3 regions of the Salinibacter sp. 10B genome follow, and region 2 is predicted to be linked to each of the others. Evidence: riboswitches for the same ligand, from Rfam matches in the RefSeq annotation. Region 2 holds a riboswitch; each other region holds the start of a gene.
What was found. A riboswitch is a leader RNA that binds a small molecule or an ion and turns the genes downstream of it on or off. The one in region 2 is predicted to bind S-adenosylmethionine.
Positions count from the first base shown of each region.

Region 1 (7,189 bases), 1.1 Mb from region 2:
GTGGGCCAGGAGCACTTTATCGGGGAAGGAAAGCTCCTCCGCCGTGCCATCGAGGCCGACCGCGTCACGTCCGTTCTCTTCTACGGTCCCCCCGGCACGGGCAAGACCACTCTCGCCCGGATCATTGCCAACACCACCGAGGCGCATTTCACGTCCCTCAATGCCGTCTTGTCGGGCGTCAACGACATCCGCGAGGCAATCCAGAAGGCCAAGAACCGTCTCAAACACCACCAGACGCGCACCATTCTGTTCATCGACGAGGTGCACCGTTTCAACACGGCGCAACAGGACGCCCTGTTGCCGCACGTAGAAGACGGGACGGTCACCTTCATCGGGGCCACGACGGAAAATCCATACTTCGAGGTAAACGACGCGCTGGTGAGCCGGTCGCGCCTCTTCGAACTGGAGCCGCTGGATAAGGAAGATCTCCGACAGGTGGCGGCGATGGCGCTCACGGACGACGAGCGCGGCTATGGCGATCGGGAAGTGCAAATCACAAAAGAAGCCCTCAACCATCTCATCGACACGGCGAATGGGGATGCCCGCTCAGTGCTCAATGCCCTCGAATTGGCCGTGGAAACCACCGACCCGGACGCCGAGGGAACGGTGCACATTGACCTCCAGGTGGCAGAGGACTCCATCCAGCAGCGTGCGGTGCTGTACGACAAGGAAGGAGATGCCCACTTCGACACCATCAGTGCTTTTATCAAAAGTCTGCGGGGCTCCGATCCGGACGCCGCCCTCTACTGGCTTGCCCGGATGCTGTACGCGGGAGAAGAGCCGCGCTTCATTCTGCGCCGGATGCTCATTTTTGCCGCCGAGGACGTGGGGCTGGCCGATCCGCGTGCTCTACAGGTGGCCGAAAGCGCTGCGAAAGGCTTCGAGTATGTTGGCATGCCGGAAGGACAGTTTCTGATTGCCGAATGCTGTCTCTACCTCGCCACGGCGCCGAAGAGCAATACGACCTTTTCGTACTTCGATGCCCTTGATCACGTCCGCGACGAGCAGACGGAAGACATTCCCCAACACCTCAAAGACCCGAGCCGAGACAAGGAGGGATTGGGGCACGGCGAGGGATACAAGTATCCGCACGCCTACCGCGAGCACTATACACCGCAGCAGTACCTACCCAATGAGATGCAGGGCACCTATTTTTACGAGCCCACCGGCCAGGGGTACGAGCAGGACGTTGCCGAGCGGCTGGAGCAGTGGCGCGAGCGGGACTTTGACGAGGACGTGGTGAAGCGAGCGCAGAAGTACGCAGAGACCGCCGACGAATCCACATCTACGCAGTAACCCCACGAGCAATGTGAGACATTCTCAAGAATAGGATAGAACATGTATTTACATGTAGAACAAAATACCACATCTTGGTACAACAAAAGGGAAGAAAAAATGAAGACGAAGTGTTGTGCCGAGGCCGCCGTTGACATGCTCTCACTCGAGCCCTATATCTTTGGGTGACATTCGAGACAACCCCGTTGCTCATCCAGAAGGGTGGAGGGATCAGGCCCCGTGAAACCCTGGCAACCGTCCCGACAGCCGACCTAGGCGGACACGTTCGCCGTCGGCACCGTCGGGAAAAAGGTGCCCCGTCCTGCCTCAACTACTGGGGATTGATGAGCGGAAGACTCGTACCGTTGGTACGCTGTTCCTCTTCCGCTCACCACTGCGGAAGAGGTTTTTTTAATCCCCAGGGATGGAGGGGGGATGGAGGCAACGGTGTGGTACCGTGTTGTACTCTTCATCTTTACATGCAACCATGCATCTTTTTGGCAGGTCTTTCGGTTTTTCCTTTCTCATTTCTTTCGCGGTGTCGACCGCGTTGATGGAGATCTGTCTGTGTTCGTCTTGTCGGATGGCGACCTGTCGCTAGTCGCCGTTTTCCCGTGATCGTATTCCGGAGTAGGCCTAAGGGGCTCCACTCGACATTGGAGCACTGTTGCTCCGCCCTGTACCCCTTCCGTAGATCGGCGAGGGAGGAGGCCTGGAATACGACCTCACTTCTTGTTTTGAACCGACGACAAACCACATCAACTGATGTCTACTCACGATTCTGCCGAAGACCCTTCCGGTGCTCCAGAGGAGCCGAAGAGCGGGGCCGAGGACGATGATGAGCCAGCGGGTACGAAAACGCCCGACCTGCCGTCACCGGGCGACGACTCCGGTCCTGCAGGCCCGTTACCGCCCGGCTACAGTGCCCAGAAAGAAGAGAAGACCAAGTCCGACACTGAGATACACAAAGAGGAAAGCGAATATCTCTACTCGGGCATTCCCGAGAAGCTGGCCGAGGACACGGATCACTTTTTGGAAGAACAGAAAGAGGTGCTGAAGCACTGCGGCATTTACCAGCAGGACGACCGCGATCTCCGCAAGCAGCTGGACGACAAGCACTATTACTTTTTTGTGCGGTCGAGTCTGCCAGGGGGGAAGCTTACTGCCGACCAGTATCTCGTTCACGACCGCTTGGCCGATGAGTACGGCATCGGCACCATCCGCATCACCACGCGCCAGGGGATTCAGATCCACGGCGTGATGAAGGACGACCTCAAGGCACATCTTCGGGAGTTGAACGAGGCCATGGTGACCACGCTCGGGGCGTGTGGCGATGTGGTGCGCAACACAATGTGCTGCCCGGCGCCCATTGAAGATCCGGTCCGGCACGAAATTCAAGAGTACGCCGAGGAGATTGCCGAGAGGACAACGCCGGACACCCCGGCTTACCATGACGTCTGGCTCAAGGAATACGACGACGAGGAAAAAAGCGTCGAGACCATCAAGAAAATCTACGACGGCCGCAAAGAGCGCGGCGAAGACCTGGAGCCGCTTTATGGCAAGGCCTATCTGCCGCGCAAGTTCAAGATTGGATTCGCCTATCCCGGCGATAACTGCGTCGACGTGTTCACCCATGACGTAGGTCTGATCGCCGTCGTTGAGGACGATGAACTGCAAGGCTTCAACATTTTGGTGGGAGGAGGGCTCGGCAACACGCACAACAAGCCCGAAACCTTTCCCCGTCTTGCCGACCGCCTCGGCTACGTGCCGAAGGAGGAGGCGCTGGAGGTGATCACGGCGATCCTCAAAATCCAGCGCGACCACGGCAATAGGAAGAACCGGAAACGTGCCCGGATGAAGTATCTGATCGACGAGTGGGGGCTGGAGAAATTCCACGACGAGGTGGAAGACCGTTTCGGGCGTCGTCTCGACGACTGGCGCGACGTGCCCGATCCGGAACTCGACCTGCACGAGGGGTGGAATGAGCAGGGCAACGGCCACTACTTCTACGGCGTCTCCGTCGAGAATGGGCGCATCAAAGACGAAGAGGGATTCCAGCTCAAGACTGCGCTTCGAACAATCGTGGAGCAACTGGAGCCGGGGGTGCGCCTGACGCCGAATCACGACATCCTGCTTACGCATCTTCACGAGAACGAGAGGGAATCCGTGGAGCGGATTCTGCAGGAGCATGGGGTGGCCTTGCCCGCCGAGTTGACGAATACACAGAAGTATTCCATGGCATGCCCGGCCCTGCCGAGCTGCGGATTGGCCTTGACGGAGTCGGAGCGGGTTTTCCCGGTGATCATCGATGAGATTGAAGCAGAGATGAGCGCTCTTGGGCTTGACGACGTCAAGCCGTCGATTCGGATGACCGGTTGTCCGAACGGCTGCTCGCGTCCCTATGTCGCCGACATCGGCATCGTGGGGCAGTCGCTCCACAAGTACAAGATTTACCTGGGGGGACGGCTCGACGGCTCGCGCCTGAATGAGCCCTACGCCGACCTGGTGGACATGGAGGCGATTGTCCCCACGATTCGTACTCTGCTGCGCGACTATGCCGACCGGCGGCACGAGGGAGAACCGATCGGGGATTTCTTCGATCGGGTCGAGTTTGATTCGCTGCCCTCACTCAACTAACCAACCCAACCCGATGACACAGCACAGCCGTACTTCGGGCACGGTGTACTTGGTGGGGGCCGGGCCGGGGGATCCAGACCTTATCACAGTGAAGGGCCGGCGCCTCCTTCAGCGAGCCGACGTGGTCGTATACGACCGACTCGTACACGCAGACCTCGTGCGGGTGGCGCAGCCGGAGGCTGATCTCTACTTCGTTGGGAAGGCCCCAGGGGAGCACAAGGTGCTTCAGGCTGAGATCAATGCGCTTCTCGCGACGAAGGCCCGTCGCGGGAAAGAGGTCGTGCGGTTGAAGGGGGGCGATCCCTTCGTCTTTGGGCGCGGGGGAGAGGAGGCCCTACACCTACACCGATCCGAGATTCCGTTTGAGGTGGTTCCCGGCATCTCCAGTGCTACAGGGGTGCCGGCCTACGCCGGGATTCCGGTGACGCACCGGGGGCGTTCGCGCGCCTTTACAGTGGTGACGGGCCACACCTGCACGATGGACGATACGGCCCTGAGCTGGAATCACCTGACGTCGGTCGACACCCTCATCATCCTGATGGGACTGCGCCGCCTTCCCCAGATTGCGGAGACCTTGATCGAACGGGGGCGGGACGCCGATACGCCGGTCGCGGTGATTGCGACGGGGACCACGGCCGACCAACAGGTGGTGCGGGGGACTCTCGATACGATTGGGGGACGTTTGGGCCCTCTCGACCCACCGGTGACCATTGTGGTCGGAGAGGTCGCGGATTGGGGGGGACTGCTCGACTGGTTCGACGATGCGTCGACGGAGGGAAGCGATTTTCCGACGGAGACGGAGGTGCAGTCGCCATCTGCGCCCTCCCCACGAACCCCGGTGCTGCCGAACGCTGCCTTTTCTGCCTAACCAATCCGTGTTCTGAGCATGTCCACGACTACCTGGATCGACGAGGATGTTGCGGCGATCAACGCCCGGTTTGAGTCGGCCCATCCACGTGCGGTATTGACTTGGGTGTTCGAGACCTTTGAGCCGAAGAAGGCCGTCATGGGAACCGGGTTCGGGGCGTCCGGCGTCGTGCTCATGCACTTTTTGGAGCAGGTGAAGCCGGGGGCAACGGTGTTTTACCTCGACACTGACGTTCTTTTTCCAGAAACGTACAACCTTCGCGACCAACTTGCGGCTCGATTCGACCTCAACATCGTTCGAGTGCACTCCGGCCTTTCGTTGGACGAGCAGGCGAAGGACTACGGCGAGAAGCTTTGGAATGACGATCCGGACCAGTGTTGCTTTCTCCGCAAGGTGCAGCCCCTGCGCGAGTACTTGGTCGACAAGTCGGCGTGGCTCACTGCGATTCGTCGCGACCAGTCGCCGACCCGTGCGAATGCCGATCCGGTGGAGTGGAGCGAGGCCAACGATGTGGTGAAGGTGAATCCGCTGGTAACATGGACGGAAACAGAGATCTGGGATCACATTAATCATTACAATTTGCCCTACAACCCGCTTCATGATGAGGGCTACCCGAGCATCGGCTGTATGCCCTGTACCGAGCAGGTAGAAGGCGAGGCGGAGGATCCCCGAGCGGGTCGGTGGTCCGACTCGGAGAAAAAGGAGTGCGGACTGCATTTGGAACCTGAGCCTACCGAGGGATGAATGCCTACCCGGTGTACCTCACGAATCTGGACGAGCAGCGAGCCGTGGTAGTTGGGAGTGGTCCCTCCGTGGAACGGAAGGTGACGGGGCTTCTCGACGCCGACGCACGGGTTACACTCATTGCTCCGGATCCGCCCCCACAACTCAGTGCGTGGGCGGAGGCGGGCAGACTTGAGTGGCGAGATCGGCGCTATCGGCGCGGCGATCTGCAGACGGCAGCCCTGGTAATTGTGACTGAGGCTTGTGAGGAAGCGAAAATGCGAATTCGGAAAGATGCACGGGAGCAAAACGTGCTCCTCAATATCACAGGCGATACCGCTCAGTCCACCTTTGCCAATGGGGCCGTTCTTCGCCGCGGCCCCCTGGTCGTGTCGGTCTCGACCGCCGGGGGGGCGCCGTCCCTGGCCGTCCGAATTCGAGAGAAGCTGGCCGAGGAGGTGGGGGCGGAATACGAAGAACTCCTCACGATCATGAATGCACTACGCGATCCGATGCAGGAACAGGTATCCGACGTTCAGGCGCGCCGTGATCGGTGGTACGCCATCCTTGATTCCGATGTGCTGGAGCTGTTGTCGGATGGGCGTCGAGAGGACGCCCTCGATCGCATTGAGTCCATCGTGGGGCCGACCATCATGAAACAAACGGAGGGATGCTTCTAGGGCGCGTCCAGCGCAGCCGCCCATTGAGGCGGCCCGCCAGACGGCCCACGCCGGTGCCCTCCCCAGGGCAGCGGAAGCCCGATTCCCTCTCCGACGATATACGCACTTATCTACGACGCAATGGAATTCGATCTTCCCGTTCTTTCAGACGACGAAGCCACGGAGCCGGAAGCCATTCCCGATGCTACCGTCCTCTTTGCGGGGGACTCGGGCGACGGCATGCAGCTTACCGGCAACCAGTTTACCCGGGCCACGGCGCATGCGAGAAATGACCTCGCGACCCTGCCCGACTATCCAGCCGAAATTCGGGCCCCGGCCGGGACGACCTTCGGGGTTAGTGCGTTTCAGATTCAGTTTGGGGCCGGGGAGGTCCGAACGCCGGGCGAGGAGGTCGACATGCTCGTGGCCATGAATCCGGCGGCCCTGAAGGTGCATGGAGACCGTGTTACGCCGGGGGGGACCATCCTTACCGATGAGAATGCCTTTACGGACCGGAACCTCAACAAGGCGGGCTACGACGAAAATCCGCTGGACGACGGGTCGCTGAGTGAGTACCAGGTGTTTCCGATCGAGTTGACGCGTTTGACGCGGACGGCCTTGGAGGAGTACCCGCTCAAACAGGATCAGAAAGATCGGGCCAGGAACATGTTTGCGCTGGGGTTGGCATCGTGGCTCTACTCGCGTCCCCTGGCGCCCGCCATCGAATGGATTCGGAAGAAGTTTGAGGAGAAGCCGGACATCCTGGAGGCCAACCTCCATGTCCTGAAGAAAGGGTATCACTTCGGGGAGACGGCGGACCTCTTTACCACCCGATACGAGGTTCGGGAGGCCGACCTTCCGGACGGGACGTATCGCACGATCACGGGGGCGGAAGCGCTGTCTATGGGACTCGTGGCGGCGGGGGAGAAGAGCGGGCTGGATGTGTACTACTCGTCCTATCCCATTACGCCGGCGTCCGACATCCTTCACGAGATGAGCAACCACAAACAGTTCGGGGTGCGGACGG
Region 1 is NZ_MQWC01000004.1:92,599-99,787, forward strand. Features, by position in the region: gene BSZ35_RS00660 (AAA family ATPase) at 1-1,296, shown strand, start outside; SAM riboswitch class I at 1,483-1,626, shown strand; gene BSZ35_RS00670 (NADPH-dependent assimilatory sulfite reductase hemoprotein subunit) at 2,041-3,912, shown strand; gene cobA (uroporphyrinogen-III C-methyltransferase) at 3,926-4,780, shown strand; gene BSZ35_RS00680 (phosphoadenylyl-sulfate reductase) at 4,799-5,524, shown strand; gene BSZ35_RS00685 (bifunctional precorrin-2 dehydrogenase/sirohydrochlorin ferrochelatase) at 5,521-6,183, shown strand; gene BSZ35_RS00690 (2-oxoacid:acceptor oxidoreductase subunit alpha) at 6,304-7,189, shown strand, end outside.
Region 1: another riboswitch for S-adenosylmethionine. It lies ahead of BSZ35_RS00670 (NADPH-dependent assimilatory sulfite reductase hemoprotein subunit); the one in region 2 lies ahead of BSZ35_RS05445 (PLP-dependent aspartate aminotransferase family protein).

Region 2 (7,189 bases):
TGGAAGAAACACAAGGCCCCCTCTTCTTCCTGATTCCGGACGTCGACGCCCGAAAACGACTCCTCCGCACCAGAGAACGCTCCGGCCCATCTGCTCGATTTATTCTCCCCCCGCCTCCGGAAGCGAAATCTCAGGCTCGTCCGGGTGCGGACGATAGAGCAGGGCCGTACCGCCAATGGTACGCACCACGAGCACATCATCGAGCGCACCGGCGACGGCTTCGGCCAGGTCTCGCACGTCGCGCGGGGCATTGTCAAGCACACGAATGGTCACAAGCTCTCTCGTGTTGAAAGCCTCGGCAATGGCCTGCTCCACTGCCTCGGTCAACCCCTCTTTTCCAATGTGAATAAGAGGGTCCTGCCCATGCGCAAGAGAACGGAGGTGAGCACGTTGACGGGAGGTGAGTCGGTCGGGCATGGCAGTTGGTGCAATTGCGCAGAAGAACGGACGGCCTCAACGGGTCGCTGCGGCGTACGTGCCGCGTTCGCGGGAAGATGCGAGGGCTCCAACACAATTTCACGTGTCCGCAAATTGAATGACGCCCCACCGCCCGTTGATTAACCAATCAGGGTCTTCGGCGTTGAGACGATCGACCTGCGCCTGGTTCAACCCGGAAGCGACTTCGGCTTTGAGGGTGCGAAGGGCCAGCAGCGGCGCCGGAAAATAGGACACGACCTCCTCGAATGGCGTCGTATAGCTCCAGTGCCGGTCTCCCATCAGCCGCCGGTAGTTGGCGTCCCCCTTACTGATGAGGAGATCCGTGCGCGCAAGTTCGGCGTGCACGTTCGTCGGAAAGTCGCGGGCCGGAAGGGGCGAGGTCCAGGCATAGGCGTCGTGGAGTCGAAGGTGCCCCTCTCGAAGGGCAGTCCGTAGCCGACCGGCAAGGGCCTGGGTGGCCGGGTGGTCCTCCCTCCCAAGTCGGGTGAGGGTTGCGTGCACGTCCCGAATTGTCGCATCGGATACGAACGTGGGGTGAGCCTTGAGGTGAAGCACGAGTGGATGGGCGAGGCCGGCGGACAGAAGCCCGTCGATCATAGCAAGATCGGTGACCAGCTCAAACCCTGCATTGTCCGCCCACACGTCGATGCGCGCCGGGCGGTCGAAGGTCTCCAGATGATCGAGGGCCGCGGCTGTATCGTCGGCCAACGTGTGCTCCCTCTCCTGCCCTGTCCCTATATGATCCGGGCCCTCTGCATCGGCCGCCCACATGCTGAGATCCGCCTGATTCCCCCAGAGGGCCGTCCGCACAAGGCGGACGAGTTCCTCACGACCCGTCCCTGCCGACAGCGCCTCGGCTCGCCCCTGGGCTAGTGTGCGAATGGCATCGAGAGACGCCGTGTAGCCCTGCTCCTTCTGTCGCGTGAACGGATCGGACCATCTCCCGGGACCAGACTGAAAGTACCCAGTGGCTTCCATGATGCGGCGGTAGAAGTACGTTTCGCCAAAGAACCACGGGACCTCCAGCCACGACTGTCCCTCGTAGGGCGCAATTCGCTCGTTCCAGAGCGTCTCATCGGGGGCTCCTGGATCGTCCAGCCGCCGGATGGGGCCCTCTGGAATCTCGTCGATCAGGGCCTGGATCCGGTCGGTGATGCTGGCCGGAGCGTCATTTTCATCAATGACCCGACGCGCGATGCGCGGCCATCGGACAGTAATGGTATGATGAGCAAAAGAGTCTGCGTCCGTGCCTCGAAGGGGCGGGGGACGATCGTTATCAGTCGACAGGCGATTCACGAGCACGGAACGATCTGAGAAAAAGCATCGGGACGGCTCCCGTAACGCTCCTGTGCGCTTGGGCGTTCATGTTCAAAGTCAAAGATTGCAGTTGTTTCCACCGCGTGTGCAACCAAACAGGTCGTTGGGGGGCGTCTCCGACCGGATCTGGGCGACGTGGCTCCCCAAATGCTCTACGGCGTTGCCCCGGGCTGATGTGCCTCTTCTTTCGCCTTCTGCTCCTCCTGTTCAATCCTCACGATGTGATCCAATCGAATAGTCGTTCCCCCATCGAGGCGAATATACTCAGCCGTGCCTTCCGTGTATAGATCGCTAATCCGCCCGGCCTGCTCAACGCACTCATCGCCCGTCTCGACAATCAGCCGACAGGGCGTGCCCCGCATCATGCGAAGCCCCAGTTCGTCGTAGAACCGGCACTCAACTGGTTGATAAGCCGCATCGGACATCACAGAGACGGTCTCTATCCTTTGGGACCCGATCGGAGACTCGGCCCCTCCAGCCTCCCAGAAGCATCACCTCAGAGCTGCTCCACCTCCTCCGGCAACTCGCCATACAGCACATTGCCGGGCGCCGATGGATCATTTGAGAGGTAAAACTCGGTAGTGGCTTCCGCCAAATCCGCCTCCGTGAGGTACCCATCGTCGTCCCGATCGAGACGGCGAAACACCGCTTCGTCCGCCTCCACATCCCAGGCCGCAAGCCAGTTCAGAAACTCCTCCTCGGTGATGCGCCCGGATCCCGTTCGGTCGATGGCTCGGAAGGTGTACCGGGCCGCTTTCTGCAAGTTTGAAATCGACTGGCGATCGCTCCCCATGCTCACCGCGACCTTAAAGCGGGCCCAATACATCCGCCACTCCTCCCGCGTGATCTGCCCATCATCGTTTTCGTCCGCAAGGGTCGAGAGATGCTGCCACCACTGCATCACGCGCCGACGCAGTTGTGCCCGTTCCTCGCCGTCGGACACGTCGAGGCTCTCTGCCAGCCGATCGGCTCGCTCTCGAAAGTCCGCAGCCTCAATGACCCCGTTGTCGTCTTCGTCAATGAGATCGAAGTAGTAGGCCGCCTTTCGTCGCTGTAGATCGCCAAGCATGAATAGGGTCCGATGTGCGTGAGAACCGACGAAATTGAGAATTGGACTACCGGAAAATGGACAGAAAAGAAGATGTAGGGCGAAAAACGGAGTTCTGAGCCGCGGAGTTTCTTTTTCAATTCTGAGAGGACGTTCGCCCCCGCTGTCCCATACTGCAACTCGATCCGCAAATGTGCGACTGCTGCAACAATTCGCGTCCCACCGGATCGGCAGCGGAACCGGTTTCGTAACGTGAGCACGAATTGTCAAAGGGCTCGACTGGCTCTCTCCATTGTCTCACCGACGAACCGCTCCCGTTTCATGTCGAACAGCAAAGGGTGGATTTTTGCCGCCGGCGTATTGGCGCTTGCCCTCTCTCTTTATCTTTGGTTCAGCGGCAGCAAGCAGGCCGGCATTTTTGTAGGACTCTGGGTACCGTCGCTATGGATCCTCGCTGATCTCGTTGAGAAAACCGAGGTTATGTCCGAATGAATGTTCTCGTCGAGTACTTTGGGCTCCTCATTTTTGCGTTTGTCGTACTCGTCGGCGGCCTCGTAGCCCTCCCTGAGATGACGGCTGCCCCCCAAACGTCCGTTCGTGAAATTCTGGGGCTTGGCCTGGCCTTTATCGTCATCGCGGGAGGCTTTTCGTGGTACTACTTTGCCACCACTCCCCAAGATGTCGCCGGAGGCGAGCCGCCCTCCTCTCGACAGGCGCCTCGCCAGTAGCCTCCGTCTTTTCTGCCACACTCAGGTCTCGCTGTACAGGTCGTCGACAAACGCCTTAAACCAAGGCGGACGCATCACAAGAACGTATGCCACTAGGAATGGCACGATGGGCACCATAAACAGCAGGAGATCGAGCGCAACGATTCCGAGCGCGAGCACCCAGATGGTTTGTTCTGACATGGGAGGGATTTCGCTAGTTTGATGTAGAAGCAGGTGCCGGTCTCCCCCGACTCTTCTGACTCCCTGAAGGCCCTGAAGGTCAACATTGCCACGTGCCCTCAGATGTCTCTATTGTAAAATCGCCCCTGCAGGATTCCGTTGGAACGGAAGAGGTGCCCCTTTCCACTTCAGACTGTCCACCGGCGCTCCCCGCCTTCCTGCAGTTTGAGGATTCCGTGAGACAACTTGACACTTTCGGGTTCCTTCCTTCCTATAAAGGCGTCTCATCAAGAACGACCGAGGGAACAGGCCCGATGACGTCGTGGCAACCGGGTTCGCCCCCGCACAAATGAAGGCGAGCCGTCTTGGTGCCAACTCCTGCTCCGACTCCTCAGTTCTGCTGTGGTTTTCGGAGAAAGATGAGAGGAACGCGTCGCCCGCAGTCGTGCTGCGGTTCCGGGGCTATCCTCTGTCGTCTTGGTGAGACCGATTCCTCTTCTTCGCTCACCAAGACGCGGCTGCTTCCATGGACTTCGACCCGGAGACCACGCTGTCCCGTGCCGGCCAGACTCTCGATTCTGCCCCCCGCGGCGACGGTACGTCCAGCCATTCCCCCGCCTCTCACTCGATTGAGCCGGCAGGACGAACGAACGGGACGTCTTCGCCCCGTCCTTCTTCGTCTCCCCGAACCACACTCGAACAGACGCTTGCCGATCTTGACGGCGGCGCAGGGGCTGTGGCCTGTTCAACTGGACGCTCGGCCATGGCGGCCATCACGCATCTCCTTGACGCGGATGCCCACCTTATCTGTGGGCGCGAGTGTTCTGCGGATACAGCGCAGTTCTTTTCCCACCTCGACGAACGGGGCACGCTCTCGGTCTCCTACTGCGACCCGTCCAACCTTCAGGCGCTGACGACGGCCCTCCGCCCAACCACCGCGGCGCTCTGGGTGGAAACGCCGTCCGATCTGCATCTCCGCATTGCCGATCTGGACGCCCTCTCCGAGTTCGCCGACGCAAACGACCTGCTACTCATCGTCGACAATACGGTACTGTCGCCGGTTGCGCAGCGTCCCCTCGATCTGGGCGCCGATCTCGTTGTCTACTCATCCATCCAGCGCCTGAACGGCCACTCGGACGTGACGGGGGGCGCGGTCGTGGCCCAATCGACCGCACGGGCCGAAGCGCTTGATAGCATCGCAGACGCGTACGGACTCTACGCGTCTCCCGCCGACAGCAAACTCATCCTTCGCGGCACGAAGACCCTTTCCGTGCGCGTCCAGCAGCACGAAAAGAATGCCCGCTCGGTCGTCTACGAACTCGACGCGCACCCGGCGGTGAACCGCGTCTTCTACCCCGGACTGCGCACCCATCCAGGCCACAAGGCCGCGCGCCGTCAGCAGGACGGCTACGGCAGCCTCGTCTCGATAGCGGTCGACGAAACCGTGAACATCAACGCACTTTTTCGGGCGTTTAATGTATTTTCGGTTGGGCAAGCGCGAGGCAGCGTGGAATCGACCATCGAGCATCCGGCGTCCATGAGTCGTGCCTCGAGTCCGCACGCGCCCCACGAAGGGGCTACCATTCCTCCAAATCTCGTCCGCCTCTCCGTCGGAATCGAGTCGACCGACGATCTGCTCCACGATCTGGAGCAGGCCTTCGACACCGCACGCGCTCCTGAAACTGAACCGGCTCGCCCCCCGCAACCGGTACAGACAAGAACATGAGGTCGCCGGGCGGATCGAACGATCATTCGGCTACTCTTCTCTCCGCTCACCCTTCGTATTCACGGCCGTTCGATCAATTGGGCCTCGGACATATTGCCAAAACACGCGGAGGGCCCACGTGAGTCCCATCATCAGGCTCAGGATCGCTCCGAACGGGGAGAGGCCAATGAAATCGAACCCTGCATCCGCTGAATGCAGAAGACATCTGGCCCGGATGTAGGCCTTGTTGCTAAAATCCACATCCAGAAGACAAAAACTCGAGGGGCGGTTTCCGTCCACCTCCTACTGACGATCCTTGAGTCCCTACCCATCGTCCTCCAGTTGCTCCTCCAATTCCTCGATGCTGTCCCGCAACTCAGCGGCACGCTCGAATTCCAGATTCTCGGCCGCCTCTTCCATTTCTTCCTCCATCTGATCGATGAGGTCCCGCTTCTGGTCGTCGCTCAGGTACTCAACCACCGGATCGGCCACCTCGGATGAGAGTTGATCCGGACTGCCATAGTGGTGCCGTTCGCTACTTCCCTCCCCGTCGGATTTCTCGTCGGCAATGGCCGTCCCCATCTTGATCTCGTCGGGCGACTTCGTAATCGGCTCAGGCGTCACGTCATGTTTCTCGTTATACTCGAGCTGACGCTCCCGTCGGCGCTCCGTCTCGGCCATCATTTTCTCCATCGCCTCTGTAATTTCGTCGGCGTAGAGGATGACCGTGCCATTCACGTTGCGGGCCGCGCGCCCGGCCGTCTGGATGAGCGAGGTTTCCGAGCGCAGAAAGCCTCGCTGGTCGGCGTCGAGAATGGCGACGAGCGACACCTCGGGGAGATCCAGCCCCTCGCGCAGCAGGTTGACCCCCACCAGTACATCGTACTCGCCCAGTCGTAGACCGCGGATGATGTCCACCCGTTCCAACGCGTCGATGTCGGAGTGCATCCAGCGCACATCCACGCCGTAGCTGTCGAGATAGTCGGCCAAATCCTCCGTCATCCGCTTCGTGAGCGTCGTCACGAGCACCCGTTCCCCCTTCTCGGCCCGTTTGCGGATCTCTTCCATCAGGTCGTCCACCTGATTGCCCGTGGGACGCACGTCGATCTCCGGATCGGGAATGCCCGTGGGCCGCACTACCTGCTCCACGAACACCCCTCCGCTCTGCTCCAGCTCGTAGTCAGCGGGGGTGGCACTCATGAAAATGGTCTGCGGGGTCAGCTCCTCGAATTCCTCGAACGTGAGTGGGCGGTTGTCGAGGGCCGACGGGAGGCGAAAGCCGTGCTCCACCAACTTCAGCTTGCGCTGCCGGTCGCCGTTGTACATGGCGCGCACCTGTGGGACGGTAACGTGACTCTCATCGACCACCAGCAGAAAATCATCGGGGAAATAGTCGAGCAAACAATACGGGCGCTCGCCCGGCTCTCGTCCCGTAAGGTGGCGACTGTAGTTTTCGATGCCGGAGCAATAGCCCACTTCCTGCATCATTTCGAGGTCGAACATGGTGCGCTGCTCCAGGCGCTGGGCCTCCACCATCTTGCCCTCCTCGCGCAATACCGCCAGCCGCCAGCGCAACTCTTCCTTGATGTCATCGATGGCCGTCTTGAGCCGGTCTTCGGGCGTTACAAAGATCTGCGCCGGATACAACGTAAAGGTGTCGAGCTCCTCCAATTCCCGCCCGCTCTCCGGATCGATCAGGGCAAGACGGTCGATCTCATCCCCCCAGAACTCGATACGCAGGGCCTGTTCTTCACGATAGGCCGGAAAGATATCAACCACATCCCCACGCACACG
Region 2 is NZ_MQWC01000004.1:1,240,881-1,248,069, forward strand. Features, by position in the region: gene BSZ35_RS05415 (MBL fold metallo-hydrolase) at 1-33, shown strand, start outside; gene BSZ35_RS05420 (YhbY family RNA-binding protein) at 100-417, opposite strand; gene BSZ35_RS05425 (damage-control phosphatase ARMT1 family protein) at 517-1,734, opposite strand; gene BSZ35_RS05430 (hypothetical protein) at 1,908-2,180, opposite strand; gene BSZ35_RS05435 (EF-hand domain-containing protein) at 2,252-2,824, opposite strand; gene BSZ35_RS19465 (hypothetical protein) at 3,125-3,295, shown strand; gene BSZ35_RS05440 (hypothetical protein) at 3,292-3,531, shown strand; gene BSZ35_RS19470 (hypothetical protein) at 3,553-3,711, opposite strand; SAM riboswitch class I at 3,972-4,116, shown strand; gene BSZ35_RS05445 (PLP-dependent aspartate aminotransferase family protein) at 4,217-5,416, shown strand; gene uvrB (excinuclease ABC subunit UvrB) at 5,720-7,189, opposite strand, start outside.

Region 3 (7,189 bases), 1.7 Mb from region 2:
TACGAACACCTCGGGGACCGGCGGTCGATTCGCACGTTGATGCGCGTCATGATTACGGCCAGCAGCAATCTTGCGACGAACCTTCTCCTTGAGGTGGTGGGGCCGGAGAAGGTAACTCGCACAATGCACCGATTGGGGGCCGAGGGCCTTCAGGTGCGGCGCGGCGTGGAGGATTCGAAGGCGTTCCGGAGGAACCGCAACAATACGACGACGGCGCACGGCCTCCTCGTGTTGTTTGAGCACATCGCCCGCGGCACGGCCGTCAGTGAAGAGGCCTCGGCCGAGATGATCAATATTCTGAAGGCACAAGAACACACGGAGATGATTCCCGCTCGTCTGCCCGATACGGTAGAGGTGGCGCACAAGACAGGATGGATCACGGGCGTCCGCCACGATGCCGGGATCGTGTTTGTCCCCGAGGGACCGACGTACGTACTCGTGCTCCTCTCGCGCAACCTGTCGGACGTGCCCGCTGGGGTTGAGACACTCTCGCGGATCTCACGTGTCGTGTACGATGCCCAGAGGGGGTCCTGAGAGGGAGTTCATGCCTTTGCCTTTCGGCCCGTACGCGTCGAGAGGCCAAAGGGCAGGTACAGCGGGCACGTGCCCACCGCACTGGTGAGCAAGAAAATCACAGACACCGTGCCCAGGATCCAGGCCGTGAGGCCGGAGATCTGGCCGGTAATGAAGAGAATCCCGACGAAGAGGGCGGCCAGCACGCGAATGACTCGGTCGAAAAAGCCCATATTTTTGGTCATAACATACCTCGGATTAAGCGAAAAAGAAGGAGGAAAAGGTATCATCCAGTATCGGAAGCGTCGGGCAGTGCGTCTGTAGGGGATTTCTCTATGAGAGGTCACAGAAAAGGAGCGTTCCCCTGTACGTCGTTCGTCCACCGTGTTGTCAGACAGAATCGTCCCGGATGCCGGAGTCTGTTTCCAGTTCGTCAAAACTTCCTCCGATACCTCGTTGACATTAACCGAGGTGGCGCGTATTGTTAGAGACCGAAGACAAAATATTATCAGCACTACATTCATCCAGAAGGGTGGAGGGAGCAGGCCCTGTGAAGCCCTGGCAACCGTCTCGGTTCACCAACGACATTGGTGGGTCGAGAAAATGGTGCCCCGTCCTGCCCCGATGCATCGGTTTTCGATTGCTCGTTCCTCGCGAACGAGGTCGTCGTCGATGCCGCGTCGGGGGAAGATGAGTGGGATCTTCGACCCTATGGTTGTGGTTCCCCCATCCGCTTCCCCTCGCGGTTGGGGTTTTTTTATTCCCCGCCGCGATTGGTGCGTTCGCTCTTCTGGATGGTTTCTCCCTTCATTACCATCCCGAGCGTGCCATGAGCAGCGAAAACGGACAACCGGACGATCAACAGTCGCCCCGCTACGAGACCCTTCAGCTCCATGCGGGCCAGGAGCCGGACCCGGCGACGAATTCCCGGGCCGTGCCCATTTACGCCACCACCTCCTACACCTTCGACGATGCGGACCACGGGGCCGATCTCTTTGCCCTGAAGGAGTTCGGCAACATCTACACCCGCATCATGAATCCGACGAACGACGTCTTCGAGAAGCGGGTGGCAGCGCTCGAAGGCGGCGTGGCGGCCGTCTCAACGGCCAGTGGGCAGTCGGCCCAGTTCCTTGCCCTCAACACGCTCTGTGAGCACGGCGACAACATCGTCTCCACGAGCTATCTCTACGGCGGCACCTACAACCAGTTTAAGAACTCCTTCCCCCGCCGGGGGCTCGACGTTCACATTGCCGACGGGGATGATCCGAACTCGATCGAGAGTCTAATCGACGAAAATACGAAGGCGGTCTACCTGGAAACGATCGGCAATCCGCGCTTCAATATTCCCGACTTCGAGCGGATCGCCGACATCGCGCACGACCACGGGGTGCCCCTCGTGGTGGACAACACGTTCGGGGCCGCGGGCTTCCTGTGCAAGCCCATCGAGCACGGCGCCGACATCGTGACGGCCAGCGCGACGAAGTGGATCGGTGGCCACGGCACCACCATCGGCGGCGTCATCGTGGATGCCGGCACCTTTCCGTGGGACAACGGTCGCTTCCCGGAGTTTACGGAGCCGAATCCGAACTACCACGGCCTCAAGTTCTGGGAGACGTTTGGCCCGGACGGTGTGCTCGACACGAACGTGGCCTTTGCCATGCGCGCCCGTGTAGAGGGCCTGCGCGACTTTGGCCCGTCTCAGAATCCATTTGGCTCGTTCCTGCTGCTGCAGGGACTGGAGACGCTCTCCTTGCGCGTGCAGCGGAGCTGCGACAATGCGCTCGAGCTGGCGAAGTGGCTTCAGAAGCGAGACGAGGTGTCGTGGGTGAGCTATCCCGGACTCGAAGACCATCCGTACCACGAGCGTGCCAACGAATACCTGGAGAACGGCTACGGGGCAGTGCTGGCCTTCGGCGTCGAGGGCGGTACGGAGGGCGGACAGGCCTTCGTCGAGAACGTGGAGCTGGCCAGTCATCTCGCCAACGTGGGGGACGCGAAGACCCTCGTCATTCATCCGGCTTCCACGACTCATCAGCAACTGACGGAGGAGGAGCAGAAGGCCTCTGGCGTTGAGCCGGACATGGTGCGCGTCTCGGTGGGCATTGAGCACATCGATGACATCAAGGCCGACTTCGATCAGGCATTTGCGTCGCTTCCGTCGACTGCTGCCGCGTAGCGAGTATTCCGTATTGCGTATTTTATCTGGCTTGGAGCTCTAGATACGCAATACGGGATACGCAATACGTGGGCCTGTTTCTGATCATCGACTATTTCTACTCCTTCCGAACTCGCCTCTCCTGCTCCAATGCCTCAAACCCTCACCCTCCCCCAGTTTACGTTTGAGGACGGGACGACGCTGCGGGACGTACCGGTGGCCTACCAGACCTGGGGCACCCTCAACGCGGCGGGCGACAATGCCGTGCTGGTGTGTCATGCCCTCACCGGGGATCCGGACGTGTCCGACTGGTGGGGGGCGCTTCTTGGACGGGATCGGGCCCTCGATCCCACAGAGGATTTCGTCGTGTGTCTGAACGTGCCGGGGTCTCCCTATGGCACGGTCTCGCCCCTTACGGTAAATCCGAAGACGGGAGCCCGCTACCGCACGGACTTTCCGATCGTTACCACCCGTGATACCGTGCAGCTCCACCGCCGCGCCCTGGAGCAGTTGGGCGTGCGGCGGGTGGCCTGTGCCGTCGGCGGCTCGATGGGGGGGATGCACGTGCTGGAGTGGGCGTTCGAGACGACCGACGACGGGGCGCCGTTCGTGCAGTCGATCGTGCCCATTGCTGTCGGGGGGCGCCACAGCGCCTGGCAAATTGGGTGGAGCGAGGCGCAGCGGCAGGCCATCTATTCCGACCCCAAGTGGCAGGACGGCGAGTATCCGCTCGACGATCCCCCCACGAGCGGGCTCTCCACGGCCCGCATGATGGCGATGGTGTCCTATCGCTCCCGCGACTCGCTCGACGGACGGTTTGGACGCGAGCGAATGGAGGAGCAATCCGAGAAGCCCTACGCGGTAGAGAGCTATCTGCGCCATCAGGGCAAAAAACTGGTAGATCGCTTCGACCCGCAGTGCTACGTGACGCTTACGAAGCAGATGGACACGCACGACGTGTCTCGCGATCGAGGAGAGTATGAGGCGGTGCTGGCGTCTATCGAACAGCCGGCCCTCGTAGTAGGCATCGATTCCGATGTGCTCTATCCCCTCTCTGAACAACAGGAGTTGGTGCAGCATCTGCCGCAGGCGACCCTCGAGATTCTGTCCTCCCCACACGGGCACGATTCGTTCCTCATTGAGCTCGAGGAGCTGAGCGAGATGGTGGCCGGTTGGCGCGCGAACGCGAATGTGCCGTCGTCGGTCGCGGCATGATCATCCCGCGAAGGGAGGGCACGATGCCGGAGGCATTCGCATATATGGGGCAGTGCCGTGCAATGCGGGACAGGGTGTGAATCCCTCCGCAGAATTGCCTTCGTTCATCCGGTGGGGCCGATCAGTGAGTACAACACACTTGCGTATCGCCATAGAAAACCTGAAAATGACCTCGACACGAAATACGGAAAACGAAACCTCGTTCCATGCCTGAGCGCTCCTCCTCGTGTACGTCTCAACGCGCGCGACCGGTTCGCGTGCTGAAGTTTGGTGGAACCTCCGTGGGGGCTGCGGACGGGCTCCGCAACGTCTGTCGGATCATTCGAGACGCCGTCGGCACGTGCCATCCCGTTGTCGTTGTCTCGGCTGCGTCGGGGGTTACGGACGACCTCGTGCGGGCCGCCGACGAAACGCGCGGAGATCGGGCTACGGCCGAGGCGTGGGTCCGCCACGTGGGGCGACGCTACCGTACACTCGCAAAAGAAGTGGTTGGAGATGGTCCGGCGTGCAGCCAGTACGAGCCTGTTTTGCAGGCCGAGCTGTCGGAGCTTCGCCGCGCCCTGCAAGGGGGGGCAGGCACTGATGCATCTGCGGCCCGGGATGCCGTCATGGCAACGGGAGAACGCCTAATGGCACCGCTGCTCGCGGCGCTCCTTGCGGCGGACGGATGCCCGGCCCGGCCGGTTGATGCGACTGCTCTCATCCGCACCGACGATGCGCACGGCGACGCCACGGTGCAGTGGGAGCCGACCCGTCAGCAGACACGGGCCTGGTTTCGGGAGTGGACGGAAGCGACGGAGATCGTTGTGCCCGTCGTTACTGGCTTTATCGGAGCAACGGCCGAGGGCACAACCACCACGATTGGGCGAGGCGGGAGTGATCTCTCGGCGGCGACCCTCGCTCGGGCCCTGGAGGCCGAACGGCTGGAGCGCTGGACCAATGTGGACGGCCTCTATACCCGCGATCCAGCCACCCATGACGACGCCCGTCGCCTCCACCAGCTCGATTTTGAACAGGCGCGCACCTGGACGAAAGCCGGGCGGTTGGGGATGCATCCGTGCACGCTCGACCCGCTGGCCGCCGCTGATATCCCCGTACACGTCCGCTGCACGCACCGCCCGGATGCTGAGGGGACCCGCATCGTGCCCGCTGCGTCGACGGTGCATTCCTAACGGGGACTCGTTTCCCACTCCCCTCCGGCATGGGCTCGATCCATCGTACGTGACCGTCGGGTTGGAAATCCCCAACATCGTGTCGAGATCGCAACACCCCGCGCATGGGAGAAACGATGGGGAAAGACCGGACGTTGCGATGGACCGGTTTTGCTCTATTCATCAATGGGTGCTCGCATGTCTGAGCTTGCCAACCTCCGACGAGAGTATGCGCAAGAGGAACTGTCGCGCGATCACGTGGCCGACGATCCCATCGAACAGTTTCGCGACTGGTTCGACGAAGCCCTCAAGGCCGAGGTGCACGAGCCGAACGCCATGACGCTGGCCACCGCCGCCCCGGATGCTGCTCCGTCCGCCCGCATTGTGTTGCTAAAGGGGGTGGACGAGCGAGGCTTTCGATTCTACACCAACTACGAGAGTCGGAAGGGCACCGAGCTGTCGCAGAATCCGCACGTGGCCCTCGTGTTTTGGTGGGCGCCCCTAGAGCGACAGGTGCGGATTGAGGGCGAGGCGATCCGGCTTCCCGAAGAGGAATCGACCGAGTACTTTCACAGCCGTCCCCGAGGGAGCCAGCTTGGGGCCTGGGCGTCACCGCAAAGTCGGGTTGTGGAGAGTCGCAAGGCCCTGAAGGAGAACCTTGAGGCCGTCACGGCGAAGTATGGAGACGACGAGACGATTCCTCGCCCCAATCATTGGGGAGGCTTTGTCGTTCGTCCCACCGAAATTGAGTTTTGGCAGGGCCGTCCCAATCGCCTCCACGATCGGCTCCGCTATCGCCGTCCGGCGCTCGATGCGGAGTGGACGCTCGAACGCCTTGCGCCCTGACGAGACGTTTGGTTGTTGAGGAGGAAGTAGTTTCAGACTGCGCCCTGACGAGACGTTTGGTTGTTGAGGAGGAAGTAGTTTCAGACTGCGCCCTGACGAGACGTCTGGTTTTCGAGGAGGAGGCGCGACGGGGGAGCGTGGGGAACTGCTACGCCACCGGCACCTCAATGAGGCTCATGCCGTTGCCGATTGCCGCGTCGAACGCGTCTTTCAACTCCTCCGGTGTCGTGGGGCGGTAGCCGTCGATGCCGAAGCTCTCAGCAAAGGTCGGGAGATCGGGGTTCGTGAGTCCCGTGCCGAAATGCTCGCCCGTGTGGTTCATCTGCTTCTCCGAGATGAGCCCGTAATCGTCGTCGTTGAAGACGATGATCGTGTATTCGGCTCCCAGACGTGTCGCGGTCTCGATCTCTGCGGCGTTCATGAGGAAGCCGCCGTCGCCCGTGGCGGCCACGACGTTCGCGTCCACCGCGAGGTCGGCGGCGAGGCCGCCCGGTACGGCAATGCCCATCGAGGCGAGGCCGTTGGAGATGATGCACGTGTTGGGTTTGTAGGTGGGGAAGTTCTGCGCGATGGCCATTTTGTGGCTTCCCACGTCCGAGATGAGCACGTCCTCGGGCGCCATGGCCTCTCGGAGCAGCGGCAGCGTGTCCCGAAGAGTGAACGGGGCCTCTCCAGAGGGCTCGCGCTGGACATCCGTCACGATGCTCGCACGAAGATCGGCGTACCAGTCCGGGTCGAATCCGAGCTTGGCGGCGCTGCACCAGTCGGCAAGCACCTCCAGCGTTCGCCCGATGTCGGCGACGAGTTCCACCTCGGGCGTATACGCCTCGTAGACTTCGGCGGGCTCACTGTCGATGTGGATCAGTGGGGCGTCCCCCTGGCCCCAGTCCGCCGGGTCGTGCTCGGCGATGTCGTAGCCGACGGTAATCACGAGATCAGCTTCGGCAATGGCACTGGCCGCCTCGCCCTCGGCCCCGGAGTCGAGCGTCATTAGCGAGTGCGGGTCGTCGTCCGGCACGGCGCCCTTGCCCATGTAGGTCGACACGACAGGCAGGTCCGTCACGTCCACGAGTGCTTGCAGCGGCCCGGCCGCTCGCGTCCGGACGGCCCCGTTGCCGGCAATGATGAGCGGGCGCTCCGCATCCGACAGGAGGGCCTCCACACGGTTGAGCGCCTCCGCGTTGGGGGCGGCAAACCGAGTGTCGCTTCGGGCCGGAAGGGGCTGCATGCTCGTTTCTTCTGCCGCCACGTCCTCCGGCAATTCCAAGTGCGTGGCGCCCGGCTTCTCATACTCGGCCACCTTGAAGGC
Region 3 is NZ_MQWC01000004.1:2,974,043-2,981,231, forward strand. Features, by position in the region: gene BSZ35_RS12225 (serine hydrolase) at 1-534, shown strand, start outside; gene BSZ35_RS12230 (DUF2892 domain-containing protein) at 543-758, opposite strand; SAM riboswitch class I at 1,031-1,210, shown strand; gene BSZ35_RS12235 (O-acetylhomoserine aminocarboxypropyltransferase/cysteine synthase) at 1,343-2,689, shown strand; gene metX (homoserine O-acetyltransferase) at 2,819-3,883, shown strand; gene BSZ35_RS12245 (aspartate kinase) at 4,090-5,055, shown strand; gene pdxH (pyridoxamine 5'-phosphate oxidase) at 5,233-5,880, shown strand; gene BSZ35_RS12255 (acetolactate synthase large subunit) at 6,029-7,189, opposite strand, start outside.
Region 3: another riboswitch for S-adenosylmethionine. It lies ahead of BSZ35_RS12235 (O-acetylhomoserine aminocarboxypropyltransferase/cysteine synthase); the one in region 2 lies ahead of BSZ35_RS05445 (PLP-dependent aspartate aminotransferase family protein).